DNA from 2 places in the Undibacterium sp. Tian12W genome. Region 1 is predicted to be linked to the other one. Evidence: riboswitches for the same ligand, from Rfam matches in the RefSeq annotation. Region 1 holds a riboswitch; the other holds the start of a gene.

The links. A riboswitch is a leader RNA that binds a small molecule or an ion and turns the genes downstream of it on or off. The one in region 1 is predicted to bind cyclic di-GMP.
Region 2: it holds a riboswitch for cyclic di-GMP, as region 1 does, so the genes downstream of both, ACO0LI_RS21340 (response regulator) here and ACO0LI_RS12735 (putative Ig domain-containing protein) in region 1, are expected to answer to the same signal.

What each region holds. Positions count from the first base shown of each region.
Region 1 covers NZ_JBMPPK010000009.1:38,780-45,912, forward strand. The annotation lists gene ACO0LI_RS12705 (NAD(P)H-dependent oxidoreductase) at 1-418, opposite strand, end outside; gene ACO0LI_RS12710 (pirin family protein) at 508-1,209, opposite strand; gene ACO0LI_RS12715 (LysR family transcriptional regulator) at 1,329-2,246, shown strand; gene gluQRS (tRNA glutamyl-Q(34) synthetase GluQRS) at 2,256-3,158, shown strand; gene ACO0LI_RS12725 (hypothetical protein) at 3,244-3,753, opposite strand; gene ACO0LI_RS12730 (hypothetical protein) at 3,942-4,610, opposite strand; cyclic di-GMP riboswitch class I at 4,932-5,018, shown strand; gene ACO0LI_RS12735 (putative Ig domain-containing protein) at 5,095-7,133, shown strand, end outside.
Region 2 covers NZ_JBMPPK010000017.1:119,864-126,996, reverse strand. The annotation lists gene bioD (dethiobiotin synthase) at 1-227, shown strand, start outside; gene bioB (biotin synthase BioB) at 240-1,268, shown strand; gene ACO0LI_RS21355 (acetyl/propionyl/methylcrotonyl-CoA carboxylase subunit alpha) at 1,409-3,412, shown strand; gene ACO0LI_RS21350 (hypothetical protein) at 3,610-3,780, shown strand; gene ACO0LI_RS21345 (pyridoxine 5'-phosphate synthase) at 3,777-4,505, shown strand; cyclic di-GMP riboswitch class I at 4,686-4,770, shown strand; gene ACO0LI_RS21340 (response regulator) at 4,809-5,717, shown strand; gene ACO0LI_RS21335 (response regulator) at 5,793-6,158, shown strand; gene ACO0LI_RS21330 (chemotaxis protein CheW) at 6,200-6,745, shown strand; gene ACO0LI_RS21325 (methyl-accepting chemotaxis protein) at 6,847-7,133, shown strand, end outside.

The DNA of each region.
Region 1 (7,133 bases):
GTTGTGCAGCCTTGCTGTTGGATGGCATCAGGCCTGTACCTACCCAGATCATGGAGTGTTGCTGGGACAGGGTGAACAGGTAATGCAGCGTCGATAATTTGTCGCCATTCATGGAAGCAGAATTGGTGAAACCTGCGGCGATCTTGTCTTTCCAGACTTGGCTATACCATGGTTTGGAAGAAGCATCGGCGAATTTCTTGAATTGCCAGGATACTGTGCCCATGTAGGTTGGGGAACCAAAGACGATGGCATCAGCGCCGGCCAGGGTTTCCCATTGGGCGTCGGTGATATTGCCTTCGGCGTCAATCTTGATGAGTTCGGCATCAGCACCTGCAGCGGCTGCGCCTGCGTGTACTGCTTCTGCGGCCTTGGTGGTGTGGCCATAACCTGAGTGATAAATAATCGCGACTTTAGACATGTTTTACTCCAGTGTGGATATTGAGTTTTTACGTAAAAAGACAAATCACTGACGCGTTTTTGTGTCAGTGATTTGTCAGTATTTACTACTTAATGCGGCAGATCAAATACCAGTACTTCTGCCTGTTTGCCCTGCTCCAGCACGAGTTTTTCTTCGGCTGACATCATCACGGCATCGCCCTCTTTAAGGGACATGCCATTTACCTGCAATTCGCCACGTGCTATGTGGACATAGGTCAGGCGATCCTTTGCCAGTGCTACTTCCTGCTTTTGTTCTGCATCGAACAAGCCAATTTGCAGACGTGCGTTCTGGCGAATTTTGATGGAACCATCGGCACCATCACCAGAAACTACCAGACGCAAGCGGCCCTGTTTTTCTTCACGGCTGAATTCTTTTTCGCCGTAAAGAGGTTCGCCACCCAACTGGTCTGGCTGTATCCAGATTTGCAGCAAACGTGTGTGCTCGTTATTGGCCGGGTTGAATTCCGAATGGCGCACACCAGTACCTGCACTCATATACTGCACATTGCCTGGACGTATCGTACTGCCATTGCCCATGCTGTCTTTGTGCGCAATCGCACCTTCGAGGACATAAGTAATAATTTCCATGTTCTGGTGAGGATGCGTACCAAAACCCATGGCAGGAGCGATCCAGTCGTCATTAATCACACGCAATGGTCCAAAACCCATGTGCTCTGGATCATAATATTCTGCAAATGAAAAACTGTGATGTGATTTCAGCCAGCCGTGCTCGGCGTGGCCGCGATCTTGTGATGGTCTGAGCGTAATCATATAAGTCCCTTTCAAATTTCCTGAAGAATGTGTTCAGGCGATGTACACACTATATACATGCAAATTCTTTGACATAAGGGTAGAATTTCATACAACTCATTCAAATTATTTGAACAAGCATGAACCTGACCCTTGAAGCCCTGCAAATCCTCGACGCCATAGACCGCAAGGGCAGCTTTGCGGCAGCTGCGGCGGCCCTGGATAAAGTGCCCTCAGCCATCACCTACAGCATACGCAAGCTGGAAGAAGACCTGGATGTACTGCTCTATGACAGGCGTGGCCACAGGGCCAAGCTGACCATCGCGGGAGAGGAATTATTGCTGCAAGGCAGGCATTTGCTGAATGCCGCTCAGGAGCTGGAAAATCGCGTGAAACGTGCCGCCAGCGGCTGGGAGGCTGAGCTACGCATTGTCATTGATGGCATCATACAATTCGACGATATCATTCCCTTGATCAAGGAATTTGAACAACAGGCTTGTGGCACGCGCATTCGTATCAGCCAGGAGATATTGTCCGGCGTCTGGGAAACCATGGTGTCTGGCCGTGCTGACCTCGCCATAGGTGCTGCCTATTACGGGCCGGACGCCATACGCATGCAGGGTGAATTCCAGACCCGCTTGCTGGGCAGTGTGGAATGGGTGTTTGCAGTAGCACCGCAACACCCGCTGGCACAGGCTGCAGAACCGCTGACACCGGCGATTTTGCAGGCGCACAGGGCGATCGCCATCGGTGATACTGGCCTGACCCTGCCATCGATGACGGCTGGCTTGTTGAGCGGCCAGGACACCATGACCGTGCCCACCATGCATGCCAAGCTGGCAGCACAACTGGCAGGCCTGGGTTGCGGCCATTTGCCGCGCCGCCTTGCATTGCCCCATTTGCGCAGTGGTGCGCTGATAGAAAAGAAAACCAGCGCCCACCGCCCGCCAGAAGATAACCGCCTGGTCTGGCGCAATGCCAACAAGGGCAAGGCCTTGCTGTGGTTTTTACAAAAGTTGCAAGACCCTGTCGTGCAACGCATGTTGATAGGTAATTGAAGAATATCCATGCCAACAAAACAGATGATGCAAAAATACATAGGACGTTTCGCCCCTTCGCCGACTGGCCCCTTGCACATGGGTTCGCTGGTCGCTGCCATGGCCAGCTATCTTGATGCCAAAGCCCATGACGGGCTATGGCTATTGCGTATGGAGGACCTGGACTTTGACCGCAACGTCAAAGGTGCAGACCAGCACATTATTAACTCGCTACAGCGCTGCGGCATGCTTTGGGATGGCGACATCACCTGGCAAAGCAAGCGCCAGCATCTGTATGAAGCTGCCTTGCAAAAGCTGGGCAACGAGCTCTACCCCTGCGCCTGCTCACGCAAGGAAATCGCTGATTCGCGCCTGCGCCTGGGTGATACGGCCAGCCAGATTTACCCAGGCACTTGCCGTCATGGTCTGGCAGATGGCAAGACAGCGCGTGCCTGGCGCTTGCGCGTGCCAGATCAACTCTATCGCTTTGAAGACCGCATGGCTGGCATGCAGCAGCAAAACCTGGCGACCGAGGTGGGGGATTTTGTCTTGAAACGTGCCGATGGTTTCTGGGCTTATCAACTAGCGGTGGTAGTCGATGATGCCGCGCAAGGCGTCACGCATGTGGTGCGTGGTGCTGATCTGATAGATTCCACTGCAAGGCAAATCTATCTGCAAGAATTGCTGGGCTTGCCCACACCGCATTACCTGCATGTGCCAGTAGTGACTAATGCAGATGGTGAGAAACTGTCCAAGCAAACTGGGGCGCTGGCTTTTGACCGTGGGGATAATGATGTACTGCATGAAGCACTGATACCGGCAGCCCAATTCCTCGGGCTGGATTTACCCTCACCAGTCACTGATATACCAGCTTTCTGGCCTCTGGCGATTCATGCCTGGAAAGAAAAAATAGCCCATGTGACATCGCCATAAAACAAGGGCTGCAATGCAGCCCTTGTTGATACTGCCGCTCATTGACGAGTAGCTGGCAAGCAACTCATAAGCAATTAATACGCAATTAATGCTCTGGATGTTCCCTGCCGCGTCCATGTCCGTGGCGTTCATGCTCATCATAGCGCCGGTCGTCGCGACGATAGTCGTCACGCCTATAATCATCGCGTCTGTAATCGTCGCGTCTGTAAGCATCATGTCTGTAATCATGGTCACGATAATAACCGTCGCGGTAACGTGGCACTACCTGGGTGTTGTACCAGTTTTCCTGCACAAAATACACGGGGCGATCGCAGGCATTATAGCGATAGCAATGTTTTTCCCATTTATTTCTATGGCCTGGCGGCACCACCAGATACATTGGTTGCTGGACCACATTCACCCTTTGCACTATGCGTGGCTCAGTATAAATTACCTGAGGCTGAGGAAAGTTACCAATATCTACCCGGCCATAGAAACCTGGTTGCCCGAATTGCATAGACACACCCACATCCTGCGCCTGACTCTGCCCTGTCATGAATAGTGCGGCACAGGCTGCACCTGCGAGCATTATCTTTCTGCATGTCATGGTTTTCATTTCTAACTCCTTATTTGATACTGCTCACAGGAGCATATCCTGTGCTTACACCTATAACGCTTGAACGGCACATCTGTTGACTTCAGTCGTAAATATTCTGGCTGAGCACTGGCAAAGCCTCTGTACGCTAACCAACATTCCCTCATGTAATAGCAAATAAAAACGCATCAAAAATATCTATTTGCAACTTACTTGACAGGAAAATCTGCAGCCCATTGTTGTGCTTTTTGATCAAGAACAGTACGGCGTTCAGCTGGAACTTTTGTTGTCAATTGCGCCAAGGTGGATCTGTTTGACATACAGGCATATTGCGCATCACGCTTGCCAAATTTACGCTTGAGCACACATTCCAGTTGATGGGCACCAGCCACATCTTCGTAGGCAGTTTCCAGCGCTTCAGGCAATACCGTTTGATAGCGCAGTACCAGTTGAGCCGACATACTGCGATAAGCAGGATCATTCGCTCCGGCCTGATGGGTGTATTTGACAGCATCTTTCAATGCGGCATAGGCATCTGCATTTTTCTTGATGTTCGGTATCCCCGGATTGAATGTTGTTTCACTAGTGCCATCTGCACTGCTCATGGTCATTGACCAACCCGACTTTTCAGTAATTTTTTCTTCCAGACAGGCCAGACGATTATTTGCCTCAGCCGCAACATAGGTTTGCGCCTCTACATTGCCCTCAGCAGCGAGTTTGCGGTTCTTTGCCAACCAGTCCTTGAAATCTGCACGCAAAGGTTTTGCGGTAATCAAGTCGCAATCGTCCAGACTGATTTTTGCAGCCTGCGAGCTTGCGCAAGTGAGTGCCAGACCGAGCAAAAAAATAGTGCGGGAAATTGTTGAAGAATGTTTCATGTGTAATTTGTTGTGTTCAATTCAAATAAAAAAACTGGATACGAATCCTGACCCGCGATGCTGCCATGACGGATTTAATAGTGGAAATGATTTTACAAATTAACACTTTTGTTTTATTCAAAAGCCAGCCAAACAACTATTTGCAGTTTCCATTATCAAAGCGAAATCGAAGTTTGTTTTAGCTGCATGATTTCAACAATCCTTGACATTTTTTCGCTTTCATTTGGGCGCAAATATTCATATCCTGAATTCGTCATTTAGACGTTTCATATAAACGTTACAAATAGATGTTTCAAATAGATGTCTTAAATTAGTTTCCAAAAAACTTGAGGGCAAACCCGTTGAAAGATGGGGACGCAAAGCCACCGGCCTACAGCGCATATGCGCCATGGCAGCGGGGTTACCGGTGATGTTGTCGTTGCAGTTGTTAACTGCCGCGCATGACTACCGAATCACCGCCCTCTGCTGATATCGGAGTGCACACGTGATTAATTCAAAAAGAACAGTTTCCAACTCATTTAGCTCACTCAGCTACCTGAGTATTTTAATAAGCGCAAGCATACTTACAGCTTGCGGTGGTGACAGCCCCCAGGTCAGCAATGCTGTCATTGCGTTGCCACCCGCAGAAGTTGCTACAGGCACGACTACACTGGAAATGTCAGTACCAGTTCTGCCGCCAGATGTGGCGGCGCTAAATACTCAACCAACATTTCATCTGGCCCCGGTATTGCTGGATGCACCTGCCGATACTGATGCGATTGATGGTAGCAGATCAGCCCGCATGCCTGCAGCCATGCAAGCCATACCACGCGAATGGCAAGGTGTGCGTGGCCGTGGTCTGACGGTGTCGGCGATACGCTCTCTGCCCCGTCCACAATTCACACCGGCTCCTATCGCGGCGGGCCAGGGGGATGTGCTGCCGTCTGCTGGCACTGGTGTGGTATCTACTTTTACACCAGCACAAATACGCACCGCCTATGGCATGCCAACACTGCCAGCCAGCCTGAGCAGTTTGACTACAGCACAAGCTGCACAACTCGGTGCAGGCCAGACTATCTATATCGTCAACGCCAAACATGATCCCAATATCGTGGCGGAGCTGAATGCCTTCAATCAGAAATTTGGGCTGCCTGCATGTACCGTAAAAAGTATAGCTGCCAACGCGACTTTGCCTTTAGCTGCTGCATCAAGCGCGGCAGGATGTGAATTCTCTGTCGTGTTCAGCACCAGTGCAGGTAGTATGAGCAGCAGCACACCAGCTTATGATTCTGGCTGGGCAACCGAGATCGCACTTGATGTGCAATGGGCACATGCGACCGCACCGCTGGCACGCATCATCCTCATTGAAGCAACTGATTCTTCGATGAGTAATATGGTCGGTGGTATCCGGCTGGCCAATGCCATGGGGCCGGGCGTGGTGTCCATGAGTTTTGGCTCATCCGAAGGCAGCTGGACTGCAGGTGTAGAAAGCACATTCACTACAGCAAAAATGACTTATCTTGCCGCATCCGGCGACAATGGTCCCGCTGTTGAATGGCCAGCAGTGTCACCGAATGTGGTAGCGGTTGGCGGCACCAGCCTGACATATTCCGGTAGTAGCAGGACAGAAGTGGCCTGGGCAAATACCGGTGGTGGTGTCAGTGCTTATACGGCCACACCTGCCTATCAAAATACGACCGTACCAGGCATGGGTGCACCTGCCCGCAGGACAGTGGCTGATGTATCCATGAATTCTGATCCAAACACTGGCCAGTATGTTGCAGTCATGACGCCAGGTAGCAGCACAGTCAACTGGGTCAGCGCTGGCGGCACCAGCCTGGCGACACCGCAGTGGGCAGGCATCATCGCGGTCGCCAATGCGACTCTGGTACAAGCTGGCAAAACAGTATTAGGCGCACCCCACGCAGTGTTGTATAACAAAATCTCCAGCGTACCAGGCAGTTATGCCAGTGTATTTGCTGACGTTGCCAAGGGCAGCAATGGCAGTTGCACAGTCTGCACGGCAAAAACCGGTTACGATCAACTGACTGGTCTGGGCAGCCCGAATGTCAACGGCCTGTTGAGCGCGCTCAGTGGCACGGTCATTGCAAACCCACCGGCAGTCACCTCAGCAAGCATCAATGGTCAGGTTGGTACGGCACTGAGCTTTACGGTGTCAGCAATAGGCGATAACGCCCTTGCTTATACCCTGAGTGGCAACCCTGCAGGCATGAGTGTCAGCAGCGCCGGTGCAGTGACCTGGGCTGCACCGGTCGCAGGCACCTATACCGTCACCGCTACTGCCACCGATAGCAAAACAGGCTTGAGTGGCAAAGGCACTTACACCGTTGTGATCACAGCACCCACATCGCCAGTTGTGACCGCCGCGACGATCAACGGTACCGCAGCAACTGCCTTGAGTTTTAACGTCACAGCCACATCGGCAAATGCGATGACCTACGGCCTCAGCGGCGCACCTGCTGGCATGAGCATCAGCGCTACTGGAACCGTAAGCTGGGCAGCGCCAGTCACAGGCACGTATTC
Region 2 (7,133 bases), on a different contig from region 1:
ATCATGCATTGCTGACTGTTGAAGCCATCGCCGCCCGCGGTTTGAGGCTGGCAGGCTGGGTTGCCAATACCGTTGATGCCAACATGCTGTACCCGCAAGAAAATATTGCCGCCCTGCGTGAGCGCATAGCCGCACCCATGCTGGGGCATATTCCCCGTTTGAATGTTCCAGATCATGAGAAGGCAAAAGCTGCTGCCTCGTATCTGGATTTGAGTCAATTGAAGTAAAAGGAAACAAAGATGCAAGCTACTGATACGACTTTGCAAACCATGCAATTCCAGCCACCGGTCAAGAAGATAGAAGCCGAGACCTGGCCCGTGGATGAAGTACTGGCCCTGTTTGATTTGCCCTTCAATGACTTGATGTTCAGGGCGCAAACTGCACACCGCGCCAACTTCCCTGATGGTGATGTGGAGCTGGCGACCCTCTTGTCCATCAAGACTGGTGGCTGCGAAGAAGATTGCGGCTACTGCCCGCAAGCAGCACGTTATGACACTGGCGTAGAAGCCAAGAAATTGCTGGATGTACGCGAAGTGCTGGATGCCGCCAAAGCCGCCCGCGAAAACGGCGCAACCCGTTTTTGCATGGGTGCAGCATGGCGTTCACCTAAAGACCGTGACATGGAAAAGGTAGAAACCATGGTGCGCGAAGTCAAGGCCATGGGCCTGGAAACTTGCGCGACTCTGGGCATGCTCAAGGAAGAACAGGCGCAGCGCCTGAAAGATGCAGGTCTCGACTACTACAACCATAACCTCGATACCGCACCTGAGTTTTACAGCAATGTGATTTCTACCCGCGATTACCAGGACAGGCTTGATACGCTTGGTCATGTACGCAGTGCGGGTCTCAAAGTCTGTTGCGGTGGCATCGTCGGCATGGGTGAGTCACGCCGCCAGCGCGCTGGCCTGATTGCGCAGCTGGCGAACCTGAATCCCTATCCAGAATCGGTGCCTGTCAATCATCTGGTGCAGGTAGAAGGCACGCCTTTGCATGGCCTGGACCCACTTGATCCGCTGGAATTTGTACGCACGATAGCTGTTGCCCGTATCACCATGCCCAAGGCGCGTGTGCGCCTGTCTGCCGGTCGTCGCCAGATGGGTGAGGCGGTACAGGCCATGTGCTTCCTGGCTGGCGCGAATTCGATTTTCTACGGCGATAAATTGCTGACTACGGCTAATCCTGAAGCGCAGGATGATCGCGTACTGCTCGATAAACTGGGCTTGAAGACGCGTGGCAAGGTCGAAGCGAAAGCTGGAAATTGTGGTTGATTAAGAACTTAAGTAAGACCTTAAATCTTTAGCACAGAGCACACAGAGAAAAAATGGAGACACAGAGGAAGGCAAGTGCTTTTCTTTGATGAAAATCGTAGTCAATTATCGTAGATACATCCACCCAAAAGGTTAGAGACATGTTTACCAAAATCCTTATCGCCAACCGTGGCGAAATTGCTTGCCGTGTTGCTGCTACCGCACGCCGCATGGGCATCAAGACTGTCGCTGTGTATTCCGAAGCCGATGCCAATGCCAAGCATGTCGCGGTTTGTGATGAGGCAGTCTTGATAGGCCCGGCTGCCGCCAAAGAGAGTTATCTGCGTGCCGACAAGATCATAGAAGTCGCATTGGCGACGGGCGCGCAGGCGATACATCCGGGTTATGGCTTCCTGTCAGAAAACAGTGAATTCGCTGAAGCCTGTGCCAAAAATGGCATCGCGTTCATCGGCCCGCCAGCATCGGCGATAGAAGCCATGGGCAGCAAGTCTGCGGCGAAATCCCTGATGGAAAAAGCCAATGTGCCGCTGGTGCCGGGCTACCATGGCGATAATCAGGATGCGGATTTTTTACATACCGAGGCTGACCGTATCGGTTACCCCGTCTTGCTCAAAGCCAGTGCCGGTGGTGGTGGCAAGGGCATGCGTGTTATCGAAAAATCGGCTGACTTCAAGGATGCGCTGGCATCCTGCAAGCGTGAGGCCATCAATTCTTTTGGTGACGACAAAGTGCTGGCAGAAAAATATCTGCAAAGACCACGTCATATAGAAATACAGGTGTTTGCTGATACCCACGGCAATTGCGTCTACCTGTTCGAACGTGATTGCTCGGTACAGCGTCGCCATCAAAAAGTGTTGGAAGAAGCACCTGCACCCGGCATGACGGCAGAACGCCGTGCAGCCATGGGTGATGCTGCCGTAGCTGCGGCAAAAGCAGTGGGCTATGTCGGTGCGGGGACGGTGGAATTCATCGCCAACCAGGACGGTTCTTTCTATTTCATGGAAATGAATACCCGTTTGCAGGTTGAACATCCGGTGACAGAAATGATCACTGGTACTGATCTGGTGGAATGGCAATTGCGTGTTGCTGCAGGTGAAAAACTGCCGCTGCAACAAAATGAATTACAGATCCATGGTCACGCGATTGAAGCACGCGTATATGCAGAAAACCCAGAAAAAGGTTTCCTGCCATCGATAGGTACTCTGCGTCATGCGCGTACTCCTGTTGCCGTGAATTTTGAACTAGGTGGCGCGACTGATCCGGCGGCTTTCCGTATCGATAGTGGCGTGCGTGAAGGCGATACGATTTCGCCTTTCTATGACCCCATGATTGCCAAGATGATAGTCTGGGGCAAGGACAGGAAAGAAGCGCTGGCCCGCATGGCGCAAGCCCTGGCGCAATACCAGATCGTCGGCCTGAACAGCAATATCGCCTTCCTGTCACGCCTGGTCACCAGCACAGCTTTTTCTGGCGCTGATCTGGATACTGGCCTGATAGAACGCAATCAGGCAGAACTGTTCCCAGCACCGGTAGCCGCGAATCTGACTACGCTGGCGCTGGCGGTTGTATCCCTGTTGAATTCAGAAAAATCTACAAAGGGTAGCAGCAGCGACCCATGGCAATCCAGCCACGGCTGGCGCATGAACAGCCTTATGCAACGTAGCCTGCAATTCACGGAAGAAGAACAAACGCATGATGTGCAAGTGACTTATCTGTCTGACGGCTGGCAAGTGCAGGCAGGTGAATCGAAAGTGCAAGTCAGGCTGGCACTCGCCGATGAAAATGATATCGTCATCAAGATTGCAGACCAGACCGTGGCTGCTACTGTGGTACGCGATGGTGAGCATTTCCATGTCTTCAGTCAAGGCAAGCATACTGACCTGCATTACATTGATGCACTGGCGCATGCTGGTGAAGCCGAGGCTGAAACTGGCCGCCTGACCGCACCCATGCCAGGCAAGATCGTTGCTGTGCTCGTCAACAAGGCACAGGAAGTGAAGAAGGGCGATGCCCTGCTGATCATGGAAGCCATGAAGATGGAGCATACGATCTCTGCCCCGCATGATGGCGTCATTGATGAAGTCTTGTATGCGATTGGTGATCAGGTTACTGAAGGCGCGCAATTGCTGGCTTTCCAGCAGTAGGCTTGCCTGGAGTTGGTACCGTAAAGCCAGCACTGTTGTGCTGGCTTTTTTACAGTATAAAAAAATGTGAATGCACTCCTTCCCCTTCAAGGGGAAGGCCGGGATGGGGATGGGTTTCTTTCGCAAATTAATTAAGTGTTTCATTAATCAAAACCCATCCCCACCCCAACCCTCCCCTTGAAGGGGAGGGAGTTTTAATGGCATTTCATCAGGTGAATGTTAGTTATAGAAAAACAGATACACCAACAAATCACCCCGCTGTGTTACTTGTACAAACCACCAAGCAAGTCCATCATGAATACTTGAACAAGAAAAATCTGCAAAAAGCGATTTTTTATTATCTTGCCCAGACTTTGGAATTACCATGACCGCACTCTCCATCAACATCAACAAAATCGCCTTGCTGCGCAATTCGCGTGGCCGTAATTACCCTGATGTGCAGGCCTTTGCTGCGCGCTGCCTGGACCTCGGTGCGCGTGGCATTACCCTGCATCCACGTCAGGATCAAAGGCATGCGCGTTATTCTGATGTCGAAACCCTGGGCTTGCTGTGCCAGGCGCGTGGTGTGGAGTTGAATGTCGAAGGTTATCCCGCGTCAGACTTTCTCGAAGTCGTGAAGCGCAACAAGCCTGCGCAATGCACGTTGGTGCCGGATGCGCCAGATCAGCTGACTTCTGACCATGGCTGGGACTTGCGCAAGGATGCCGACTTTTTACGCCCCGCGCTGGCTGAACTGAAGGCGCTGGGTATACGCAGCAGCCTGTTTATTGATTATGACAACCAGGACATGCACCTGGCCAAAGAACTGGGGGCCGACCGGGTCGAGTTATATACCGAACCCTATGCCGAACATTTTGGCACGGCAAAGGGGGAAGAGATTTTCCAGGGCTTTGTGGCTGCTGCCAAACGTGCCCAGGATGCTGGACTGGGAGTGAACGCAGGGCATGATCTGAACCTGGATAACCTGGCCAGATTCCTGACCATACCCGGCATATTGGAAGTCTCTATAGGCCATGCCGTCATCGTTGAATGCCTGGAACAGGGCATTGTTGAAGTGCTCACAAAATACGCAAAAATTTGCCAGCAAGGCTAGATTTTGCATTTTTTGCATGAAAAAAGAAAAAGCAAAAAAATGTTAACTTTTTCCTTGTAGCCTTCAAATTCTTGAACTACATTGGGGTAACGGTGCTTCGCATGAAGCACTGTGGTTGATGTTCCTCTCTATGCTCAAGAGATAATCGATAGAGAGAATATCAGCGTTGTTGTTGGTGTTGGTGTTTAAAGGCAAACCACCCGAAAGCGTGGGACGCAAAACTACAGGGCCCTCGCTAAACACGGCAGGGTAGCCAGGTACCGTATTCCGCATTGGCGGTTTTTCGTTAAGAGGCATGTGCTCATGAATAGCATTTCTACGGCGCTTCCCGGCGCTTCTAAAAAAATTCTGATTAGTGTATTCGGTTTGTCTGAGTATGAATTGCGTCTGGTGCGCAGCGTGCTTAGCTTGACCATGGCGAGCGGACGCAGGCATTCCTATGCCTTGTGCGATGCCAGTCAGGCTGCTGACCCTGATATCGTCATACTCGATCCGGATAATAGCCAGGCCAGGGCAGCTTTACAGGAGCTTATAGCAACACACAATATTCCCGAACCTGCAACGGTATTCATTTCCAATGCAGGCAAAGCACATCCAGGCAAATATCATTTACTGCATCCTCTGGTTCCAACCAAGATGCTGGCCTTGCTGGATCAGGTAGCAGATGAACTGGAAAAAGTTTTACAAACAGCATTTCCACTCAGTGCAGCAGTTGCTCAGAAGGCAGAAATGGACAAAGCAGCTATTGTGCAGCCCCTGCTGCAAAAAAATCCTTCAAACTCGGTTTTGCAGGGTGGTCACCGTGCCCTGATCGTGGATGACAGCCCTACTGCAAGAATCAAGATAGACCTGGAATTGCGCTCGATGAAGATCGCTTCTGACTGCGCTGAGACTGGCGAGCAAGCCTTGCAGATGCTGGAAAAGAAAAACTACGACATCATCTTCCTCGACATCGTCATGCCTGGTGCTGATGGCTATGAAATCTGCAAGATCATACGCCGCCATCCACAAACCAAACGCACACCCGTGGTCATGCTGACCAGCAAATCCTCTCCGTTTGACCGTATCCGTGGCTCGCTGTCTGGATGCAGCAGTTATCTGACCAAGCCTGTAGAACACCTGAAGTTCCGTGCCGTCGTCGAAAAGAGCCTGAGTGCAACTGAGACAGCGCCTGAAATGGAAAAGAATCACGGCCTGGCGATGGGTACCTGAAACCAGATCAGCCCAATATTTTTACCTTGGCTCTGGGGATCAGAGCGTTTCACTTACACATCTCGGGAGTACATCATGGGTATGAAAAAAGCACTCGTTGTTGACGATTCCACGACTGAACTGGCCAACATCAAAAGCATATTGACTGATGCCGGTTATGTGGTGGTCACTGCATCCAGCGGCAAGGACACGCTGGAAAAAGCCAAGGCCGAAAAACCTTCGATTATTTTCCTCGACATCGTCATGCCAGAAATGGATGGCTATGAAGCCTGCCGTAGCCTGACGCAAGATCCGGCAACCAAAGACATCCCTATTATTTTTGTCAGCAGCAAATCGCAAAAAGCCGACAAGATCTGGGGGCAGTTGCAAGGTGCTAAAGGCTATGTCGCCAAGCCTTATACAGCTGACCAGATTATTGATCAACTCAAAATCGCTGCCTGATTTTAAATTTTGTAACGCATCACCCATCTGCGGGGGCGGTCATGAGCTTAGTCACTTCCAGCAATGCCGGACAGTCCAAAGAATGGCTGCCACCCAGTGTTGCCCTTGAGCGCTTCACTCCACCTGGCGACTTGCTGTGGAGTGATGTGGCACCACTAGTCGAAAGAAAGCGTTATGGCTACCGCGTAAATTCTTTGAATTTGCTGATCAGGGCCGAGGTAGGGAGTGAAGTGATAAGACCACAGGCACTTGCTCCCTTGCCTGGTGCAGCAGCCTTCTTGCTTGGCCTGATCAATCTGCGCGGCAACCTGGTACCCATCTTTGACCTGGGCCTGGTACTCAGTGGCCGCAGGTCAGAAGTCACCGCCTCGAAATTGTTTTTGATACTGGACAAGGCAGAAAATGCCGTTGGCATGCTGATAGACAGTTATCCGCAGCCACTGACCGAATTGCGCACCATTACCCAGATGCCGCAATTGCCTGCCACGCTGGAAGCCCATGTGCCAGCTGCCTTTGTCAAGGATGACAAAGTCTGGCTGGACTTCAATCATGAAAGTTTTTTTGAAAAACTCAGCCGCAGTGTATAGAGCACAGAACTAAAAAGCATAGAACTAAAAACTGGAATCGGCTGATCCCCTGCTATTGATTTGACCAAGTAGTCTTCGATGTTTTTCTTGTGGAGAGCAAAATGAAATTACGTACTCCGAATATTGGTATCCGGCTCAGTCTGGGATTTACAGCGGTGTTGCTGCTGTTGGCGGTAACGGCCTGGCTGGCGATGTCCAACCTGAAGAGCATCAATGACGGTACCCACCGCATTGTGGATGGTAGCTACCCTAAAGTTGTGCTTGCCTACAAGATGCTTGGTAACGTTAATGCCAATGCGCGTTCCATGCGTAATATGCTGCTCCTGAACGATCAATCGGCAGTGGAAAAAGAACAGCAACTGATTTTGTCTCGCAGGCAAAACCAGGA